Regions from separate parts of the Dechloromonas denitrificans genome, predicted to be linked through region 3. Evidence: riboswitches for the same ligand, from Rfam matches in the RefSeq annotation. Region 3 holds a riboswitch; each other region holds the start of a gene.
The links. A riboswitch is a leader RNA that binds a small molecule or an ion and turns the genes downstream of it on or off. The one in region 3 is predicted to bind cobalamin.
Positions count from the first base shown of each region.

Region 1: it holds a riboswitch for cobalamin, as region 3 does, so the genes downstream of both, KI614_RS10840 (energy-coupling factor ABC transporter permease) here and bluB (5,6-dimethylbenzimidazole synthase) in region 3, are expected to answer to the same signal.
Region 2: it holds a riboswitch for cobalamin, as region 3 does, so the genes downstream of both, KI614_RS05860 (TonB-dependent receptor) here and bluB (5,6-dimethylbenzimidazole synthase) in region 3, are expected to answer to the same signal.
Region 4: it holds a riboswitch for cobalamin, as region 3 does, so the genes downstream of both, KI614_RS10950 (TonB-dependent receptor) here and bluB (5,6-dimethylbenzimidazole synthase) in region 3, are expected to answer to the same signal.

Region 1 is NZ_CP075187.1:2,283,150-2,288,630, reverse strand. Features, by position in the region: gene KI614_RS10865 (sirohydrochlorin chelatase) at 1-228, opposite strand, end outside; gene cobM (precorrin-4 C(11)-methyltransferase) at 224-1,015, opposite strand; gene KI614_RS10855 (energy-coupling factor ABC transporter ATP-binding protein) at 1,048-1,923, opposite strand; gene cbiQ (cobalt ECF transporter T component CbiQ) at 1,923-2,666, opposite strand; gene KI614_RS10845 (energy-coupling factor ABC transporter substrate-binding protein) at 2,656-3,006, opposite strand; gene KI614_RS10840 (energy-coupling factor ABC transporter permease) at 3,003-3,680, opposite strand; cobalamin riboswitch at 3,804-4,017, opposite strand; gene KI614_RS10835 (IS4 family transposase) at 4,122-5,441, opposite strand.
Region 2 is NZ_CP075187.1:1,259,800-1,265,280, forward strand. Features, by position in the region: gene KI614_RS05855 (permease) at 1-139, opposite strand, end outside; gene KI614_RS05860 (TonB-dependent receptor) at 144-2,420, opposite strand; cobalamin riboswitch at 2,440-2,695, opposite strand; gene KI614_RS05865 (6-pyruvoyl trahydropterin synthase family protein) at 2,799-3,395, opposite strand; gene thrS (threonine--tRNA ligase) at 3,389-5,314, opposite strand; gene yidD (membrane protein insertion efficiency factor YidD) at 5,318-5,481, opposite strand, start outside.
Region 3 is NZ_CP075187.1:128,297-133,777, forward strand. Features, by position in the region: gene KI614_RS00605 (cobalamin-binding protein) at 1-112, opposite strand, end outside; gene cobD (threonine-phosphate decarboxylase CobD) at 109-1,101, opposite strand; gene cbiB (adenosylcobinamide-phosphate synthase CbiB) at 1,094-2,008, opposite strand; gene bluB (5,6-dimethylbenzimidazole synthase) at 2,005-2,760, opposite strand; cobalamin riboswitch at 2,802-2,997, opposite strand; gene KI614_RS00625 (cobyric acid synthase) at 3,054-4,517, shown strand; gene KI614_RS00630 (response regulator) at 4,540-5,481, opposite strand, start outside.
Region 4 is NZ_CP075187.1:2,299,791-2,305,271, forward strand. Features, by position in the region: gene KI614_RS10935 (hypothetical protein) at 1-58, opposite strand, end outside; gene KI614_RS10940 (Crp/Fnr family transcriptional regulator) at 119-814, opposite strand; gene KI614_RS10945 (hypothetical protein) at 1,096-1,518, shown strand; cobalamin riboswitch at 1,704-1,901, shown strand; gene KI614_RS10950 (TonB-dependent receptor) at 2,052-4,151, shown strand; gene hemP (hemin uptake protein HemP) at 4,286-4,459, shown strand; gene KI614_RS10960 (energy transducer TonB) at 4,567-5,199, shown strand; gene KI614_RS10965 (MotA/TolQ/ExbB proton channel family protein) at 5,201-5,481, shown strand, end outside.

The DNA of each region.
Region 1 (5,481 bases), 1.3 Mb from region 3:
GTGGCCGGCGGCGTTGAGGATGAAGGGAATGGCTACGACGCGTTTTGCTTCACGCGCCGCGCGGTCGAGGCCGGCATCGAGTAGCACTTCGGCGTGCTCGATGAAGCACACCTCGATGCGCCAGTCCGGGTGCTGTTCGCGCCACTGCGCGGCGAAATTGATCGTTTCCTTGTTGCCCTCACGGCCGCGTGAGCCGTGGCCGACGAGAAGCAGGGTGGTGTCGTTAATCATTGGGTTTCTCGGTTGCCTTGCGGAAGCGGTGGGTGAAGCTCGGGTCGTAGAGCTTGGAGCGGATCAGGTCGGGCCAGTCGGCGGCGCCCAGGGTCGGGCTGGCGACGATCATTGCCTGGCTGGCGATCTTCTCGTCCTGGCACTTGCGTTTGATGTCCTTGATCGTGCCGCGCACGATCTTTTCCTCATCCGGCCAACTGGCTTTCTGGACGACGAGAATCGGCGCATCTTCCGGCCAGCCGGCGGCGAGCAATGCTTCCTGAACCTTGTGCAGCAGCGTGATCGACAGGTAGATGCACAGAGTCGATTTGTGTGCGGCGAGGGATTCGAGATCTTCGCCCGGCGGCATCGGCGTGCGGCCGGCAACGCGGGTCAGGATCACCGTTTGCGTCACTTCGGGCAGGGTCAGTGTTTCGCCGGCCGCAGCCATCGAAGCCATCGCCGAGGATACGCCGGGAACGACGGCCCACTCGATGCCGGCGGCGGTCAGTGGGCGGGTCATTTCGATCAATGCACCGTACAGGCCGGGGTCGCCGGTCTGCAGGCGGATCACCGTCTGGTGCTTTTCAGCAGCGCAGATCAGCCAGTCGGTCATTTCCTCCAGCGTCATGTCCTTGGAGTCGCGGATGTCGCAGCCTTCGGGGGTAAACAAGGTTGCCGCCTGATCGACCAGTGAACCGGCAAAGAGCACGGCTCCTGACTGTTCGAGCAGCTTGCGGCCTTTGACCGTGATCAGGTCGGGGTCGCCGGGGCCGGCGCCGATGAACCAGATTTTTCCGGGCATTTATTGGCTCCCGGCGCGGTCGACCGCGAAAATCAGCTTGTTTTGCATAAATTCTCCTTGGTGGAGTCAGTGGCTGCCAGCAAGGCCAGCAGGCTGGTGGTGCAGCGGGGGCGCGGTTGGCTCGGCAGGATGCCGCGTTCGACCAGGCTTCGATGCAACACGATGGTTTCAGGGAGTGGCAGGCCGGCTGCCGCCAGCATCTCTGCCTGGCTGGCGAGTTCGCTTGCGGCGAGCGATGCCATGCAGCGACCGTCGGCCATCACATGGATGTGTTCGGCCCAGCGGTAAGCGAAATCGATGTCGTGCGTCGCCAGCAACAGCGTGATGCCGCTTTGCTGCAGGCTGTCGAGTGTCTTTTCGAGTTCTTTCTGCATGGCAGCATCGAGGCCGGCCATGGGTTCGTCGAGAATCAGCAACTCGGGCTGCATGGCCAGAACCCCGGCAATGCAGACCCGCTTTTTCTGGCCGAAACTGAGGTTGTGTACTGCTTTGTCGGCCAGCTCGGTCAGGTCGACCAAGGCCAGTGCGGCGGCGACTCGCCGTTCGACGACATCAAGCTTGAGGCCGAGGTTGAGCGGGCCGAATGAAACATCGTCTGCAACGCTGGACGAGAATAGTTGCCGGTCCGGGTCCTGGAATACCAGCCCGACCCGGCTGCGCAGGTGGCGCAAGCCACTGCGGTTGTACTCGACCGGCTTCCCGGCATAGTGAACGACGCCGGAGGACGGTTTGAGCAAACCGTTGGCGTGCTGGAAGAGGGTCGTCTTGCCGGCGCCATTGGCGCCGATCAGGACGTTGCGTGTGCCACGCCGGATACGCAGCGAGCACTGCGCCAGGCCGCGGCTGCCATCCGGGTAGCGATAGGTGACCTGGGCTAGTTCGAGCAGGATGTCGTTTTGTTCGGGCATCACAAGGCGATCGCCATCAGTATCAGCAGGCTGCTGGCCAGCACGGCGACCAGGCAGTCGCGCCGGGTGTTGGCGTAAGATTTCTCGATAAATCGCAGCGGCCCATCGTTGTTGCGTGCCTGTGCGGCAAGGTGAAGATCGTGGGCGCGTTGCCAGATTTGCAGGCTCAGGCTGGCAGCCAGTTCGCCAAGCGAGCGCAGCGAGGTTCCCGGGGTGGCATAACCGAGGCGCGCGGCCTGGGCTGTGTGCGTGCTCTGGCATGCGTCGGAAAAAACGAACAGCATGCGGTGGCAGAGCAGCATGATGTCGAGCAGCAGGGGCGGAGCCTTGAGGCGTTGCAGCAGACCCAGCAAATCGTTGAGTGGCGTGCTGGAAACAAGGAACAGCAGTGCGGCCAATGCCCCCAGCGAACGATTGCCGAGCGCGATGATTGGCCCGCTGGATTCAGGTATCAGGACGATATGCGGCAGGCTGCTGGCAGGGTTCGTTTCGAACGAGAACGCCAGCGACAGGCAACCAGGGATCAGGAACAGCGCAGCTGGGACGGCCACACGCACATACGAGCGCCAGCCAACGCCGGGGCCGAGCAGGCTGGTGGCGATCAGGAGCAGGGTGATGCCTGCTGCGGTCAACGGCTGCCGAACGGCAAAAACCGCGATCAGGCCGCCAATCGAAAAAATGCTTTTTGCGGCCGGCGAGACGTGGCGCCAGCGATTGTTCGCTGCCATTTGGTCAATCAGCATCGGGTTGCTCCACGGATTTTTGCTGATCGATTCGCTGCTGCTTTTCGCGGCTGAGCGAGACTCCCAGGTAGTAACCGATGAAGCCGGCGCCCAGTGCTGCCTGCAAAGCAAACAGCAGTGACGCGATTTCGCTGCTGGCGGGTTGCAGCAGCGGCGTAAACCAGGGCTTGTAATCCGGCGATATCTGGCTGATCAAGACTCTGGCCTTGTCATCCGTCCCCGTGAAAATGCCTGACGGCTGGCTTGCGTCGGCCGGTATCGGCGCTTTGACCAGCCAGAGCGGCAAGGCTGCGAGCAAGACAACGACCAGCAAAAGCAGTGCATTCTGATGTCGCTTCATGCGCCGCTCCGCTTTGCGGGCAAAACAGCCATGTCGCGCAACTCTTGCGGATTGAAGCGTGCCAGGGCGTTGAAAATCACGACGCTGAGCAGCCCTTCGCTGATCGCCAGCGGTATCTGGGTAATGGCAAAGATGCTGGAAAATTTGAGCAGGGCGCCGCTAAAACCGCTGACTGAGTCGGGGAATGCCAGTGCCAGCTGGACGGAAGTGGTCAGATACGTGAATAAATCGGCCAGGGCCGCAGCACAAAATACGCTGATAGAGAACGAGCAATGCAGCCCGCGCATCGTGCGAAAGGTCATGCTGGCCACCAAGGGGCCAACGATTGCCATCGAAAAGACATTGGCGCCAAGCGTAGTCAAACCGCCATGGGCCAGTAGCAACGCCTGAAACAGCAGGACAACCGTACCAATCGGGGCCATCGCGACGGGGCCGAAAAGCAGCGCGCCCAGTCCCGTACCTGTCGGGTGCGAGCTGCTGCCTGAAAGCGAGGGGAGTTTCAGGGCCGACAACACGAAGGCGAAGGCAGCGGCCACCCCGATCAGCATGCGCTGTTCCGGCTTGTCGCGAATACGCTTGCCAAGCGCCAGCAGGCCCCAGCCAATAAACGGTGCAGACGCCAGGCTCCAGCCAATGGCGTGCTCGAAAGGCAAAAAGCCCTCCATGATGTGCATTCTTCTCTCCCACAGCGAGAAATGGCAAACAGCAACAATGCGGGGAGAAGTACAGATCGGAAGAAATATCGCCGGCCAATGCCTGCGCAAATCAACAGAACCTTTCCCATCACCCCGGGGATTGGTACAGCAGTTGATTTAGGCCGGTCTTCTGGCTCGCCTTCAATCTAGTTTGCCAACCTTCCCGTGCGAACACAGTGGCGTAGGGCAAATTCGTCAGGCTTACAGCAGCGGGGGCTGCGCCGGAATGGTTGAGCTGTTGGCTCGAACGTCACCGGCTTCCCGTTTCACCCGCCCCACGACTGTGGAGCAAGGCACCTAAAACGGCGCGAGTATAGGCTGATCTGATTGCAATTGCATAGCGCAATTTTGCCGCTCTGCGGGTGGCGGGCGATTTACAGGCAATAAAAAAGCCACGGTTTGATCCGTAATGCAGTTCAGTTAAGGCTCTTTTAGGTGACGAACGGCGTAACGAGCCGGTCTGGCTTTGACGACACGGGGGCATTTTCGCCCCCGTCGTTTTTCCACGATAGCCATCTGCAACTGCAAACGCAGGCGCGCCAGATGGGACGGCAGTTTCCCCGGACTCATTCCCGCCGCCCAGATCAGTTCGTGCTGGATGATGTGCAGTGCGCGCAGGAAGCTCAGATCGGTCGGAGCGACGCGCGCTTCAGTGGCCGCCTTGGCGATTTCAAGTCTGATCAGGTTGTAGGCAATTAAGGCCCCCCAGATTTCCTGATTGACCCCTTCGGGCAAACGCGAGCGCAAGGTCAGCGCTTCGCCCAGCATCGATTGCTTGAGCTCGCGGTAGCTGGTTTCAATTTCCCAGCGCCGGCGATAGCAGTCCGCCAGATCCTGCGCTTTGAAGCGGCGGCGATCGAACAATGAGGTCAGCAGTACCCGGCTTTGACCATTGGCCGACTCGACTCGAATGGCACGGGCCTCCCAGGCCTCGGGCAGATCAGGGGCCTTGACGCGCGCTTGAGGAGATATACGCAAACGAACCCGACAATCCTCGGGCGTTCCCGACAGGACTTCGTATTGCGTGTTGGACTTGGCGGGGATCAGGTAATGCCGCTCGGTGCCCGCAGCACTCAAGCCCAACAATATTTCCGCAGAAACAAAGCCCTTGTCGAAGACGGTCAGGGAATGGTCCTCGATCCGACCGATCAGCGCCTTGGCGTAAAGCATTTCGTTCTGGCCGTATTGGCCAAACTCGATGGCCGAGACCAGATGGGTGGGCAGTGCCGTCAGGCTGACGGCACGCACCTGAGGATAGGAGGCCACTTTGCCGCTGGCGTAGCGTTGGGCACCAAAGAATTCGCGGTTCTCGGGGCTGTCCGGCACCCGAAAGGTGGTGCCATCGACCGCCCATAGCGAAAGTCCCTTCCACTGATTCGCGACCTTCTCCTGTGCGCACCAGGCTTGGGCCGTTTGCTCGAACAACCATTGCAGCGGGGCTTGGCCAAGGCGAGCCCGCGCCTGCGTGATCGCACTCTTGCAGACCGCCTCGATTCGGGTGTCGGGCAAGGCCAGATCCAGGGTGCTGAGTACTTCTTCCATCGACTGGCGACGAAACAACGCCAGGGCGATCACCAGCCAGACCACTTGCTCCGCCGGCAAACGACGGCGGCGAACACTCGCCACCCCATGCGCGCTGAGCGCCTGCTCAATCCACTCATACGGCAAATGAGCCGCCAGACGATCGAATCCGATCGTCGGCATGACATCTGTCGTAATGGAGAGCTGGCTGGACAACATCGTTCGCCACGTTAACCATTCGGCGAACTGTCCACAAGCC
Region 2 (5,481 bases), 1.1 Mb from region 3:
GGAGCATGATTGGCAAGACATCAACTGCCATCCTGCCGCCTTCGAGCAGACCTCCGCTCAGTAGCGCAGGGTCACGACGCCATGCCAGCCAAACCAGAATTATTGCAATGCTGCCAAGAATGAGGATTACGGGCTTCATCGCGTCAGAAATCCGACTTCAGCGAGACAGAGAATGCCCGCCCGGTTTCGAGTAACGGGTTGGTCATCGAGATGGGATAGCGGATATCCTCAACCGTGGTTGCCAGCCGATAAGTGCGGTCGAAAACATTGCTGATCCCCACGCTGAGAACCGTCCGCCCGTCACGATTCAACCAGCGGCCCATATCCTTGCTCCAGTAAAGGTCAAAAACCGCATAGCCGCCCGTTGGTCTTTCCGCCGTTGTGTTGACATCGTGCTTGCCGCGTGCCCAGCGCATGATGGGTTCAAGTTGCCCATTTCCACCCAGCTCAGCCTGCAAGCCCAAACGTCCGTTAAGCGGCGGCAGGTAGGACAGCGGCTGATTGGTTTGTGAGTCCGTGCCGCGCAGGTAGGCAAGGTCAAAATAGGCTTGAACTGACCGATTGATTTGCCAGCCGCCATCGACCTCGATGCCACGAACCCGGGCGCTGCCCACATTCTGGTTTTGAAAGGAAGCAAGGCCATTAAAGGTGATCGGCACACGGACGATGAAATCGGTGTAACGGCTATCGAAAAGGGTGATGTCCAGGCGTTTGCCCGCCCCGCTGTAGCGGGTACCTATTTCCAGCGTCTTGCCCTCTTCGGGCCGCAACTCGGGGTTCGGTACGTTGTAGCCAGTGCCCTGGCGACTGGAACCAAAGCTCTCGATAGTCGATGGCACGCGGAACGAGGTGCCGACTCCGCTCCATAGCGTGAGATTGTCGTTCCAGTGGTAGGCCAGGCTGACCTCCCCGGTCAGCGGCTGATCTGTCCGCTCGCGGTTGCGCTCATAAGCGGATTGCAGTGTCGGCGAAATGATGGGGCTGGTTTCAGTTCGGCTTTTTACGTAATCCGCTCGCCCCCCCAGCTTTGCCGACCACGCATCCGAGAAGACATAATCGAGTTGGGCGAACAGCCCGACATTGGTCTGTTCGGCATCCGGCGAGTTCTGGCTGATGGGCGTAATGACTGTCTTGCCCGTGCTCAGCGTTGTGACTTCCGAACCGGACTGAGCTCCTTTCCGCATTTCATGGAAAAAATCCGTACCGAAAGTCAGCATATGCGGGCCAAGAGGCATCAGTGCCGAGAGTTTTCCGCCATACACGATGGGGCCGTCGACGATGTTCTCGGAAACCGTCAGCTTGTTTTTTTGCGTGCGGTTCTCCGTCGTCAGCCGCGAATACAGGCTGCGCACGTACAGGCTTGCGTTGAGTTGCTCCACGCCCCAGTCTTCCTGGCGACCTGAATAAGCCAGGCGGGCATAGCGCTCACGCAGTGGGTCTTCGCGTTGGACGACCAGCGGCGAACCAGGTGCACCGCCAATCCCGCCGGCTCGACCGCTCTCCGTATCGGCCGCCTTGAGCGTCAATTCAAGGCGGTGCCCGGGCTGAAGTTGATAACCGGCGCGCAAATCAAACTGGCCAACGGTGAAATCGCTATTGGGAACAGTACCTTCCGGCGACGAAAAATTCCCTGCCGTCCGGTAGCTCACGCCTACCAGCGCATCCAGGCCATTGCCCATGGCCTGCCCTTCGAGCCGGACCGATTTCATGTCGCTGGCGCTGTTGTACTCCAGCGCCCGGAGCAAAGGGGTAAACGTAAGCGGGCCGTTGACATCACCCTTGGCCCGGCGAGTGATGACGTTAATTACGCCAACCATCGCATCCGGCCCGTAGAAAGCTGACCCTGGGCCGCGTAACACCTCTATTCGCTCGATCTGGTTGGGGTCGATCAGGTTGAATTCGAGTGTATTGCGCCCGCGAAAGCGCTCACCATCAACCAGCAGCAAGGTGCGCGGCGTATTTGAATTGAACCCGCGCATCACGATCTGGCCACCTAGCCCGCCGGAACGTGAATAGGAGACACCCGGAACGTCCTGCAAAACAGACTGCACGTTGGCGAGAGAACGGGTATCCAACGTGTCGGCGGAGATGCGCTTGATTTCGCTCTGGCCAGCACTCACCGTCACTGTGGGTAGCTCGGCAGTACGCTCGGCTGGGGCCACGTTGGAGGCTGCCTGCTTGGCACGTGCTGACCCAGAATCATCTGCGAATACGCCAGATGGTGCCAACAAAGCAATGGCACCAAGCACCGTAGCCGTCAATTTGCGCGGTTGAAAACAGGCATTTGTTGCCCGAGGGAGATATCTTTGCATGGTCAAATCCTTAAACTTGACCGTCTGCACGCGCAAAGATGACCGGCACCGACCCATGGTCGACGCATCGCTGTCACCATCCGCAACCCCGCAGACGATCCATTGCATACGCTGTGCCGATTTCTCGTACAGCAGGAATGCAGCAGGCCGGTCTCCGGGCTCGCCAGGTTTGCTACATCGCCTTCCCACGCCATCCGCACGCGTCCGGTTGGACGCCACGTCATGGCGCAGTGGCCGGTGAATCGTTGATTCACCATGATGTAGCCGCACTGGCTTACCGTTGCGGGGGCAGCCGAGGCATTGCGATCATCGCTGATCGCGCACCTCGTTCCCGTTTCACCCGTTTCGTTACCGAAACAGGCACCTGATGCAAGGGGTGACACCTTTGAAAACAGTCGGGCTGTGTCATTGCCTGAGTCGACAGTTTTTTGTGCCGATGCATCAATAAAGACGTATCGGGACGGACGAATAATACGTGTCACCAGACTAGGAGGCAATTTGTACCTGCTTGTCGATACCGGATTGATCAAGCGCCTGCTCCAGCAAACTCCGCACTGCAGCATCGGCCCAGTCCTGCTGTATGGCGGGTGAAAATACGATATCGCCTGGCAGAATCAGGCCCATTTTCGGGTTGACCGCATCTTCGCGAAAACACTGGGCGTAGCCGGTTTCGGTTTCATGGACGATGACCGAGTGCAGGCGCACGTCGGCCTCGCCGTTGGTCTTCTCGGTCATGTCCAGCAAGCGGTCGATCAGCAAGAAGAACAGCCGTGAGAATTGCTCCGCACTGGGCGAGACGGGAATGAGAATCCAGCGCTCGGAAAAGCGCTGGCAGGCGGCGATGTAGTCCGGGTCGTCGCCCGACCAGAGGGCGACGGCGTGGTCGAAGGCATCGATCAGCGTGCGCGGGCCGTGTTTCAGCAGGCCGAAGTCGTAGACCATTTGGCCGTGGTCGAGCGCGTGGGCTTCGAGCAGTAGTTCGACTTTGTACGAGTGGCCGTGGATCGAATGCGAGCAACGCCGCGTGCTGCAGCCGCGCACGATGTGGGCGTTCTCGAACTTGAACAGTTTGCGGATCAGCATGCTGCCTCGCTGCCGGGCGGCTGCGCTTCCTGCCGCAGCCGGGCGATGACTTCGGCCAGCGGCAAGCTGCCAAGGTCTTCGCCGGCCCGCGTGCGCAGTGCGACGCGACCCTCGGCTTTTTCCTTGTCGCCGACGACGAGCAGGTAAGGCATTTTCTGCAGTGTGTATTCACGGATCTTGTAGCCGATCTTTTCGTTGCGCAGATCGATCGCGGCACGTAGCCCGGCCTTTTTCAAGACTTTCAGCACGCTTTGCGCATAGTCGGCCTGCCCTTCGCTGATATTCAGCACGACGGCTTGCTGCGGTGCCAGCCAGAGCGGAAAGAGGCCGCTGTAATGCTCAATCAGGATGCCGGTGAAGCGCTCCAGTGAACCGAACAGCGCCCGGTGCAACATGACGGGACGTTCGCGTTCGCCCTGTTCGCTGATGTAGCTGATGTCGAAGCGCTCGGGCAGGTTGAGGTCGACCTGCAGCGTGCCGCATTGCCAGTCGCGGCCGATGGCGTCGCGCAGCACGAATTCCAGCTTCGGGCCGTAGAAGGCGCCTTCGCCGGGATTGATCCGGTATTCGATGCCCATCCGGTCGAGCGCCCCGGACAGCGCGCCTTCGAGCTGGTCCCAGGTGTCGTCGCTGCCGATGCGGTTGGCCGGTCGGGTGGATAGCTTGACGGCGACATCGTCGAAGCCGAAATCGCGGTAGATGGCGAAGACCAGGGCGATGGTGCTCGCGCATTCGTCCTGCATCTGGGTCGGTGTGCAGAAGATGTGCGCGTCATCCTGGGTGAAATGGCGCACGCGCAGCAGACCGTGCAATGCGCCGGACGGTTCGTAGCGATGTACCTTGCCGAATTCGGCCATGCGCAGCGGCAGGTCGCGGTAGCTTTTCAGCCCCTGAGCAAAGAGGGAAACGGCGCCCGGGCAGTTCATCGGCTTGAGGGCGAAGACGCGCTCGTCCTCGGTGGTCGTCGTGAACATCGCCTCGCGGTAGTTGAACCAGTGGCCGGAAGTTTCCCACAGGCTGCGGTCCATCACGTCGGGCGTATTGACCTCGACATAATCGGCGCGCTCCTGCTGCGTGCGCATGTAGCCGATCAGTTGCTGGAACAGGGTCCAGCCTTTCGGGTGCCAGAACACCGAACCGGGCGCGCAGTCGTCGAAATGGAACAGGTCAAGCTGGGCACCGAGCTTGCGGTGATCGCGCTTGCCGGCTTCTTCTAGGCGAGTCAGATAGCCCTTGAGCGCCTTGGCATCCGGCCAGCAGGTGCCGTAGATACGCTGCAGCATGGCGTTTTTGGCATCGCCGCGCCAATAGGCGCCGGCCACCTTGGTCAGCTTGAAGGCCTGCAGCTTGCCGGTGCTCGGCACATGCGGGCCACGACAGAGGTCTTCGAAATCGCCCTGGGCATACAGCGACAAGGTTTCGCCTTCGGGGATGGTGCGGATCAGTTCGGCCTTGTAGGACTCGCCGAGTTGCTCGAAATGGGCGATGGCTGCGTCGCGCGGCAGTTCGCGCCGGCTGAGCGGCAGATCGGCGGCGGCGAGTGCCTGCATGCGGGCTTCGATCTGAGCCAGATCGTCGGGGGTGAAAGGGCGCTCGAAAGCGAAGTCGTAGAAAAAGCCATCCTCGATCACCGGGCCAATGGTGACCTGGGCGCTCGGATAAAGCTGTTTGACGGCCATGGCCAGCAAATGGGCGCAAGAATGGCGGAGGATTTCCACACCTTCCGGGTCGCGGGCGCTAATCAGGCTGAGGCTGGTATCCCGGTCGAGGACAAAAGCGGTGTCAACCAACCGACCATCGACCCGGCCGGCCAGGGCGGCCTTGGCCAGACCGGGGCCGATGTCGGCAGCCAGTTCGGCGATGCTGACTGCTTGCGGAAAAGTACGTTGGCTGCCATCGGGCAGCGTGATGATGGGCATATTTTAGGGGCTCTTGATGTTGTCAGTGGGGGTGCCCGTGCTGGCCGGCGGGACGGGATCGAGCCCGCCGGGATGCCAGGGGTGGCAGCGGCCGATACGGCGCAGGGCCAGCCAGCCGCCACGGCGCATGCCATGGACTTGCAGTGCTTCCTGGGCGTAGTGGGAGC
Region 3 (5,481 bases):
CCTTCTTCAGGCGCACCTCGTAGCCGGTGTCGTCCTTGAAGACCAGATCGGCAGCACTGGCCGGATTGCTGGCGAGTGCTGCGGTCAACAGTGCGAAAAGGTGGTTTTTCATGCGGCTTTCCAGTCGTTCAGGGCGGCGGCCAGGCGCTGCCATTCCGCTTCATTGGCCGGCAGGCCGAAGCGAAGCAGCGGCTGCTGGTCGAAATGGCGGGTCAAAATGCCGCGTCGAGCGAGAAACTCGTGCAGTTCGCCGGTTTCTGCGGCGTTCAGCGTGGCAAACAAGGCCGTGCTGCTGACGTCGCCCAGCGGTGCCAGCAAGGCATGCAGGCGGGCGGCAGCGGCTTGCAGTTCGATCCGGGCATTCGCCTGCCAGGCCGTATCCGACAAGGCCAGCCGGGCGGCAACGCGCGACGGCCCGGCAACCGACCACGGGCCGATCAGTTCGGCCAGCTTGGCGAGCAGGTCGGGGGCGGCGAAAACGAAGCCGACGCGGGCGCCGGCCAGACCGAAAAACTTGCCGATCGAGCGCAGCACGATCAGGTTCGGCGCTTCCGGGGTGCCGGCCAGTGCGGTCAGGCTGTCTTCCGGCGTCGGGTCCATGAAGGCTTCATCGACAATCAGCCAGCCGCCGCGCTTTTTGAGCTGGATGGCCGCGTCGACCGCGACATCGCGCGGGTGACGGCCGGCCGTCGGATTGTTCGGATTGCACATCAGCACATACGGTGTCGCCGTGGCCAGGGCGCGCGGGAGCGTGGCGTTCTGCAGGAAGCGCAGACGATGGCCGGCGCGCTGCCAGGCGTGCGGATGTTCGGCGTACAGCGGGCTGATGCAGGCAACGACGGCGCGCGGCAATAAATGCGGCAGTAACTGGATGGCGGCTTGCGAACCGGCCACCGGCAGCAGATTGCTGTTGCCGTAGTAGGCGGCGGCGGCCGCTTCCAGGCCATCGTCGTTTTCCGGCAGGCGGAGCCAGCAATCGGCCGGCATTTCTGGCACCGGCCAGCAGTTCGGGTTGATCCCGGTCGACAGGTCGAGCCAGTCGCCGAGCGGAATGTCGTATCGGACTGCGGCTTGGCGCAGGCGTCCGCCATGCTCAAGCATGCAGGATTCCAATCATGAAAAAGACGGCCAGCCACAGCCACAGGCTGCGTTGGATCAGGGTGATCGCCCGGCCAAGATCAGCGGCCAGCGGGGCCGGCCCGGTGCCGAGCGGCGGGCGGATTTCTTCCTGGCCGTGATACATCGCCGCGCCGCCGAGCAGCACGCCGAGGCTGCCGGCACCGGCTGACATGACCGGCCCGGCGTTCGGGCTTTCCCAGCCCGGCGCCTGGGTTTTCCAGCAAGCCAGCGCATTGCGCGTCCGGCCAAGCAGGGCGTAGGTCAGCGCGGTCAGGCGGGCCGGCAGCCAGTTGAGCAGATCGTCGAAACGTGCCGCAAAGCGCCCGAACAGGTTGTAGCGTTCGGTGCGGTAGCCCCACATCGCATCCAGCGTGTTGGCCAGCCGGAAGAGCAGTGCGCCGGGCCCGCCGAGCAGGGCGAACCAGAACAGCGTGCCAAAGATCGCGTCGTTGCCGTTTTCAAGCACCGATTCGACGCCCGCCTTGGCGACGCCGGACTCGTCGAGTTGCGATGTTTCACGGGAAACCATCCAGCTGACCCGCGTCCGCGCCTCGTCCAGCCGGCCTTCGCGCAACGGCCGGGCGACGGCTTCGGCGTGTTCGGCCAGGCTTTGCGCGCCGAGGGCGAAGTAGAGCAGGGCGACATCGACGGCAAAGGGCGCGAATGGCCGCAGCCAGAATGCCAGTGCAACCCATGGTCCGACAACAAGTAGCCAGGCGAGCAGGCCGCTGGAGATGTGTCGATTGTTGAGTTTCTTTTCCAGCATCGACGCCAGATTGCCGAAGCCGACCAGCGGATGCCAGCGCCGTGGCTCGCCGAGTACACGGTCGAGCAGGACAGCGGCGAGGGCGGCCAGCGGCATGGCAAAGGCGTCGATGCTGAGGTTCATTTCGGGAAAATGCCTGGCCCTTGAATGTCGGCCTGCATTTCACGCAATGCTGCGGTCAACGGCTCGTTCTGGCCGGAATCCGTGGCTCCCCATTGCTCGAAATAGACCAGATCCTCGATCGGCAAACGCGGTAGCCAGCCGGCTTTTTCCAGTTCGGGTTTGTCGTGGAAATGGCTGACATAGCCGATGCACAGGTAGGCAATCGGCACGATATGGTGCGGAATGCCGAGCGCGTCCTGCAGTTCGGCTTCATTGAAAATGCTCACCCAGCCGACGCCCAGGCCCTCGGCACGGGCGGCCAGCCAGAGATTCTGGACGGCACAGACGCTGCTGTAGAGATCCATCGTCGGGATGTGCGTGCGACCGATGACGACCGGCCCGGTACGCGTCCGGTCGCAGGTGATGCACAGGCTGATCGGCGCTTCGAGAATGCCTTGCAGCTTGAGCTTGCTGTAGATCTCACGCTTGCCGTCCGGAAACATTCGGGCCGCTTCCTGGTTGGCCTGGTCGAAGATGGCATGGACGCGTTGCTTGACCTCGTTGGAGCGCACGAGCAGGAAGTTCCACGGCTGCATGAAACCGACCGAAGGGGCGTGGTGCGCTGCCATCAATACGCGACTCAGGACATCGTCCGGCACCGGCGTCGGCAAAAACTGACCACGCACGTCGCGGCGATTGAAAATGGCTTGATAGACGGCAGCCCGATCGGCATCGGAAAAGGCGGGTGCCATTGGTGTGGCTTGGTTTTCCATGGATTCCCCTTCTGGAAAGATGTGGACTGCCGGGCCTGACAGCCTGTGATTTGCCTCCCGGCCGGTCTTCTGACTTGGATTCAGCCTGGCGATGCGCCTTCCCGGTCGGGATTCCCGTCCAGTGGCCTGATGCATCGCCCGTCATCCTTACAGCGTTGGGCACGTGGCGGATTTGCACCGCCTTCCCGATTCTCCGTCCAGTGTTGGCTGAACGGCACCCGGAGACACTCGCCCAAACAAATGGGCGGGGCTGATGGTGCCATAATTACGGACTTTTTTCACATTTGGTCGCTATGTCCTGCTTTTCACTGATGGTCCAGGGGACCACGTCGGATGCCGGTAAATCCACGCTGGTCGCGGCTTTATGCCGGATTCTCAAGCGTCGCGGGATCAATGTCGCGCCGTTCAAGCCGCAGAACATGGCGCTCAATTCGGCCGTCACCGTCGACGGTGGCGAAATCGGTCGGGCCCAGGCGCTGCAGGCGCTGGCTTGCGGCCTGTTGCCGCATACTGATTTCAACCCGGTGCTGCTCAAGCCGACGACCGACAAGAAGTCGCAGGTGATCATTCACGGCAAAGTCGCGATGGACCTCAATGCGCGCGACTACCAGGAATACAAGCCACGGGCGATGCAGGCCGTTTTGGCCTCCTGGGGGCGGTTGACCGCGCAATACGACGCGGTGATGGTCGAAGGCGCCGGATCGCCGGCCGAAATCAACCTGCGGGCGCGCGACATTGCCAACATGGGCTTTGCCGAAGCGGTCGATTGCCCGGTGATCATCGTCGCCGACATCGATCGTGGCGGCGTCTTCGCCCATCTGGTCGGGACCTTGGAACTGCTCTCGCCGTCCGAACAGAACCGGGTCAAGGGTTTCGTGATCAACCGTTTTCGCGGCGATATTTCGCTGCTGGAATCCGGCCTGACCTGGCTTGAAGAGCGTACCGGCAAGCCGGTGCTCGGCGTATTACCCTACTTGCACGGCCTGATGCTCGACGCGGAAGATGCGATTGCCACCGCTGCGGTCGACGGTAAAAAAGCGGCCCGTTTGAAAGTGATCGCGCCAGCTTATCCGCGTGTTTCGAATCACAACGATCTCGATCCGCTGCGCCTGCACCCGGAAGTCGATTTCCAATGGATCGGCCCGGGCGAAACGCCGCCGGCCGCCGATTTGATCGTCCTGCCCGGCTCCAAGGCGGTGCGTGCCGACATCGACTGGCTGCGCCAGCAGGGTTGGGCGGCGGCGATCCAGAAACACCTGCGTTACGGCGGCAAGGTCGTCGGCCTGTGCGGCGGCTACCAGATGCTCGGCCGGATGATTCACGATCCGCTCGGGCTGGAAGGCCAGCCGGGCAGCACGCCGGGGCTGGCGGCGCTCGATCTGGAAACGACGCTGGAAACCGAGAAACAGTTGCGCAATGTCAGCGGCCATCTTGCGTTGCCGGGCAATCCGGCCATGACCGGCTACGAAATTCACCTGGGCGTGACGCGCGGCGATGCTCTGGCTCAGGTCGCGGTGCAACTGGCCGATGGCCGGACGGATGGGGCGGTTTCAGCCGACAACCAGGTCTTTGCGACGTATTGCCACGGCGTTTTCGATCATCCCGAGGCGTTGACCGCGCTACTTGCCTGGGCCGGCTTGCAGGAAAGCGGGCAGGTCGATTTTGCCGCCCGGCGCGAAGCCGATCTCGACCGCTTGGCCGATTCAGTGGAAGCGGCGCTCGACTGGCAAAAAATGGCGACTTTCCTGCCGCTTTAAGACACGTTGGCCGGACTTTGCCTCAGCCGGCCGGCTTGGGCTCTTCGTGATGAATCCGCTTGAGCGCGACCTGGCGCTGGATCTCGCGGAAATCCATTTCCCGGCCGTGCAGTGCGTAATGTTTGCGGATGCTGCCGAACACCTTTTTGGCATCCGGACTGCTCATTAGTTCTTCGGTATGGCGGTCGGCCAGCTCACGATCGCCGACCGAGAGTGCGGCACGCATCACATCGAGTCGCACTGTGGCGCTGAGTTCGGTGGCGAGCAAAGCCGGGCGAAGACCGGCAAAGCGTTTCTTGCCGCGATCCGGCGAGGCCAGCGCGAGCAGTGAAGCGTAGCTGCCCTGTTCGTTGAGGCTCAGGTTCTGCAATTCCGATTCGCGAATGCCGACCAGCACTTTTTCGGCGGTAATCAGGTCGCCGGCATCGACATAGCTGCGGGCCAGGGTCAGTTGGTCGTCGGCTGAAACGGCGCCGGGCATGGTGTCGTTGGCAATGACATCGGCCATCGCCGCCCGAGCCGCCTCGCTGTCGCCATTGAGCGTTGCCGCTTCGGCCAGCAGGCGCTTGCGGACATAGTTGCGCGGGGTTTTTTTGGCCACTTCATCGAGCACCTTCTGGGCTTCTTCGTGTTCGCCCTGGGCCATGCAGATGCTGGCCTTGATGTCCGAGGCATCAAAGAAGTGTGGCGTGCCGGCGACAACGCGATCAATTTCCTCGCGCGCTTCGGTCAGCCGGTTCTGCTGGTGCAGCGAGCGTGCCACGCCGGCTCTGGCCCAGGGGAAATCGTAATTTTCCAGAATCCGGCGATAAGCCGTTTCGGCCGAGCTTGAATCGCCGGTGGCGAGCAGCACTTCGGCTTGCTGGCGAAGAATTTCGAAACGGTAGGGACGGCCAGCTTCGCTATCGCGCTGCGCAGCCAGGATAGCCAGTGCTTTTTGGTATTCCTGCTGGCGTTTTTCCCG
Region 4 (5,481 bases), 1.3 Mb from region 3:
GGGCAGCTCCGCTGCACAGTTCAATGGTGTAAATCGCATTAGTCTCGAGAGCAATCATTGATCGAGCCAGGGTAGTGGGAGGAAGGGGGGATTGGGTACAAGCGCTCGCCAATCCTGATTAGGCCAAATCCAGTTGTAATCGGGAGATGCTGTTGATGTGAATGTCGCGGCCCTGAATGGTAAAGAGACCTTGGGCGCTCAACTCGTGGAGAGTCCGGGAGAAATGTTCGGGGCTCAGACTTAGCTGAGAGGCAATGACGCTTTTAGGCGCAGACAGCCTGATGACAGTGGTTTCCTGACATGATTCCTGATTGGTTGCTTCACGCAGCAGGAAGGTTAGTACGCGCTTGGCGCCGGAGCACAGCGTATACCCTTCCAAATCGACCATCAGGTCATGCGTTTGCTGCGACAGAGAACTTAGCAAATTATGGGTGAAGCCCGGATTACGGGTGACCAGGTCGAGAATTGTCGTCTTCGCGATTTGTAGCACCAGCGTGTCATCCAGCGCTTGCGCATGAGCACGGTAGGGCTGATCCAAAATAAGCTCGGTCTGTCCAAAGCTCTGCCCTGCGCCCAGTATGGTGACGACCTTCTCGGTGCCCTGGGGTGATGAGAATGCCACTTTCACCTGGCCGTACATCACGATCATCAGACCAGAACAGCCATCCCCTGATCGAAACAGCATGTCGTTTTTTTGGAGATTCAGCGTCTGGCAGGCCTTGCCAACTTCGAAGGTCTCGTCGCAGGAAAGTCCTCCAAACAAAGGGATTCGACCCAACAGGGTATCAATCTGGACAGACTTTACATCGCGCATTGCTTCTCCTGGCTCAGGCTGTGGGAACAGTTGAGCGTGCAATGTGCCTCTGATGTTTTGGCGCAGCTTGATTTGGATCAAAACAATCCGAAGGCCCTAGGTGTGTCCCATACCAAATAACTACCTTTCATTCGGGATTTCGGAGGCTCTCGCAACATTTTGCTATCCTGCCGCTTCTCCATTGGCCCGCGCTTCAATCCAAACCAGCCAACGATGGTGGCTTTGCAAGGTCAATTTTGAAAGCCAGGCCGGACGATTTGATACGACAGTTCGGATAGCGTATGGATCGTCCCGAATGTCGAAATTTTTACTTTTTCAGGAATGTCATGATCAACAAACTTAGCAGGATACTTTTTACCGTTTCGTCGGCACTTTGGCTCACAACCGCATTGGCCGAAAATCCGGGGCACAAGCACCATCACGAATTTCCCCAAGACGTTGATGCGTTTCATGCAGTGCTGGCGCCGATTTGGCATGCACGTCCCGGCAAGGAACGTTCGCGCAACGCTTGCAACAAGGCTGCCGAGATGGAGAAACTGGCCAAGGGCATCCAGTCTTCGGACGCGACACCGCTAGTCGCCACGATCAACGCTTTGCAAGGCAAATGCAAAGGCAAACTGATCGATGTGGATGCGGCGTTTTTTGATGTCCATGAGGCGTTTCATCAGTTGATTGACGCACCGGCGCCTACGGCAAAGCGCTGAGCCGTTTCCCCCCACGGCTGCCAAAGCCTGGGGGCGGCCAATATTGCCCACCGACGATCCCGGCACATCGACCGGCTCAGGGATAGGGAATCTGCATTCAAAAAACACCATATACAGTAGAAAACAACAAGCATAACCACTACCCATAGTAGAAACATCATTGACGCCCCAGCGACCATGCCGTTAGAATCCAGACTGTTGAAGGTTCCCCACGCTGGGGATTAAAAGGGAATCCGGTGCCGAGTCTGACTCGAAATCCGGGGCTGCCCCCGCAACTGTTATCGGCGAGCGCTTCGCCACTCTTGCCACTGGTTCACCCCGGGAAGGCTGCGAAGCGCGATGAACCGAGAGCCAGGAGACCTGCCGCAACAACTTTCCAACCAATGATGGGGCGGGGTGTCCCTGATGAAAGGTTTGTGCGTGCTGCCATTTTTCGTTCGTCCGGCTTGTCTGCTCACGGGAAATCCCCGTTGTGGCGATTGCGCTGCGTCAAGTGCGCCCCTTCGAGTCTACCCCGCCTGCGGAGACTCGCCATGCCAGTGAAATTGTTTAGAACATCGCCCCTGACAGCTGCCCTGCTGTTTGCGTTTTCGGGTGGCGCCCAGGCTGCCGGTGTGCCGACACTGCAAGAAGTGACCGTCAGCAGTGGCCAGCAAAATCTGATCGGCGTTGCCGATTCGGCCACCGAAGGTACGGTCACCGCCAAACAACTGGCCAATCGCCCCTTGCTGCGACCCGCCGAAGTGCTCGAAGTGGTGCCGGGGATGATCGTCACACAACACTCGGGTGACGGCAAAGCCAACCAGTATTTCCTGCGCGGGTTCAATCTTGATCACGGCAGCGACTTTTCAACCCACGTCATGGGCATGCCGGCCAACATGGTCAGCCATGGCCATGGTCAGGGTTATATGGATCTGAATTTCCTGATCCCGGAACTGATCTCCAGCGTCAAATACCGCAAGGGCGTCTATGCGGCGGATGATGGCGATTTCGCGACGGCCGGCTCGGCCCGGATCGACTATCAGCGCAGCCTGGCCAGCCCGTTTGTCGACATGAGTATCGGCCGCAACGGTTCTCGCCGCCTGGTGACGGCCGGCAGTAGTGAACTAGCCGGTCACCAGTTGCTCGGCGCACTAGAGCTCGCCGGCAACGACGGCCCCTGGGATCAGCCGGAAAACCTGAAAAAGACAAATATCGTGCTGCGTCTCTCGAACGGTACGACGAACAATGGCTACGCCATCACAGCAATGGCTTACAAGGCGGATTGGACGGCGACCGAACATGTTCCCGAACGTGCCATCCAGAACGGCGAGATCGGTCGCTACGGTGCACTGTCGGCCAACGATGGCGGCAAAACGCACCGCTACAGCCTATCCGGCGAATGGGCCAGAACCGGTGAAGAGGGTGCGACGCGAGCCAATGTTTATCTCATCGACTACGGGCTCAATCTTTTCTCTGCCCCGTCCGGTTACATCAACGGCCTGAACGGCGACCAGCACGAGCAGGCTGACGAGCGACGCATCTGGGGCGGCCAGGCCAGCCGCAGCTGGTTTCTCGGTCCACAGTTCAAGGACAGCGAAATCACCGCCGGCATCTCGCTGCGTCAGGATCGGATCAGCCATGTCGGCCTGTACAGCACGGAAAATCGCCAGCGCACCAACACCGTTCGCGAAGACCGCATCAACGAGACGGCACTCGGTTTCTATCTCGAAGCGCGTAGCCAGTGGACCCCGTGGCTGCGCAGCAACATCGGCCTGCGCCGCGACGAAATCCGGGCCCAGGCCAGCGCCCTGGGTGGCGCCAACAACATGAGCAATGGCGGCGATATCAGTGCCGGCCAGACCAGTCCCAAACTCGGCGTCACCATCGGCCCCTTCAACCTGCTCGGCGCCACCGAGTTTTACGCCAACTGGGGTAATGGCTTCCACAGCAACGATGTGCGTGGTGCAACAGCAAGAACCAACCCGCAGGACGGTTCAGCGACGATGGCCGTCCCGCTGCTGGTCAAGGCCCGCGGCTCGGAAATCGGCCTGCGTGCCGCACCGCTGCGTGGCTGGAACACCAGCCTGTCACTGTGGCAAATGGATCTGGCCTCCGAGCTGGTATTCATCGGCGATGAAGGCATTACCGAACCCAAAGGCGCCTCACAGCGGCACGGCATCGAATGGTCCAACTACATCGTGCCGACCGATGGCCTGATCATCGATGCCGATCTGGCCATGTCCGAAGCCCGCTTCAAGACAGCCAACGCCGACAACGGCGGACGCCATGTGCCGAACGCCATCCCGCTGACCGCCTCGCTCGGGCTGACCGCCGACCAGGGCGGCCGCTATTTTGGCGGCCTGCGTCTGCGTTATATCGGGGCCTATGCCCTTGAAGAAACGGCGCATGAAAAATCGACGGCCTTCTGGATGACCAACCTGAAAGCCGGCTATCGCTACGATCGCCAGCTTCAATTCACGCTCGATGTACTCAATCTGTTCGACAAAAAAGCCAACGATATCGAATACTGGGGCGGTGCCTGCACACGTAGCGAAGCCGCCAATGGGAGTTGCGGCGGCGGCATCGATGGCCGCCTGGTGCATCCGATCGAACCGCGCACCCTGCGCTTGGGCATGCGCTTCACGTTCTAAGGCACCACGGAGCGCTTTGACGGGGAATGGCAGGCGACTGATATAGCAATTAATCGACAAATTGCAAACAAATGTAATTGACAACGATTCGCGTTTACGTAAAATTGCGACAAGTTCTCATTTGCAGGAATATCATGAACCCGCCCTACCAGCCGTCACCATCGACGCCACCGCTTTCCAGCACCAGCTTGCCCCGGATAGATACCAGCGAATTACTGCGTGGAGCTGCGACGCTCGAAATCATGCACGCCGGGCAACGCTATCTGTTGCGCGTGACGCGTGAAAACAAGCTGATCCTGACCAAATAGGCCAGCCACCAACGATCTCCGTTGTACCTCTCGTTCCCGTAGCCAGCATGTACAGCCAGCCAAGGGTTTTTTCCGGCCGGCTCGGGACAATCCGGAAAACGATATTCATGAGTTACACCCTTTCCCAGGCTTCAACCAGCCGACGCAGCAGCCTGCTGACCATTGTCATCGGCTTGCACGTCGGCATCTTCCTGCTGATTTTTGCAGCCAAGACAGTCGTCCCCCAGATCATGGAAATGCCGCTGGTCGTCGACCTGCTGCAACCGGCCGAACCCAAGCCGGAACCCAAGCCGCTGCCAGTCGTCAAGCCGCAACCGGTCAGGCAGCCCAGCCCGGCCCCCAAAGCCCCAGCGCCCCAGATTGAAGCCACACAAAGTACCGCTCCGGCGCCCAGCGCTCCGGTCGCCGCCCCGCCCGAAGTCAAACCGGCCCCGCCGGCACCGGCCGCACTCGCGGTGACGCAAGCCCGTTTCGATGCCGATTACCTGCGCAACCCGGCCCCGCCCTACCCGCCGCTGTCACGCCGCATGGGTGAAGAAGGCAAGGTTGTACTGCGCGTTCTGGTCAGCCTACAGGGAACAGCCGAGCAGGTCGAAGTAAAGACCTCCTCCGGCAGTGAGCGCCTCGACAATGCTGCGGTCAACACCGTCAAAAACTGGAAATTCATCGCCGCCCGCCGTGGCGACACCCCGACTCAAAGCTGGGTTTTGGTACCCATCATTTTCAAATTGGAGCAATAACATGCAGGAAACCACGCAAAACGCTTTCGGCTTCGCCCACCTCTGGGCGGCAGGCGACGCCATCTCACATAGCGTCGCGATCATTCTGGCGATCATGTCGATTGCCAGCTGGTACCTGATCCTGGCCAAAGCCTGGGATTGGTGGACCGTCCGTCGTTCGGCCCGCGCCGTCGGCCAGTTCTGGGCGGCCAGCAGCGTCGCCGAAGGCATCGAACGCCTGCGCGATGCCGGCAGCGACAGTCCTTATGCGCAACTGGCCGAGCAGGCCAACTGCTGCAACCA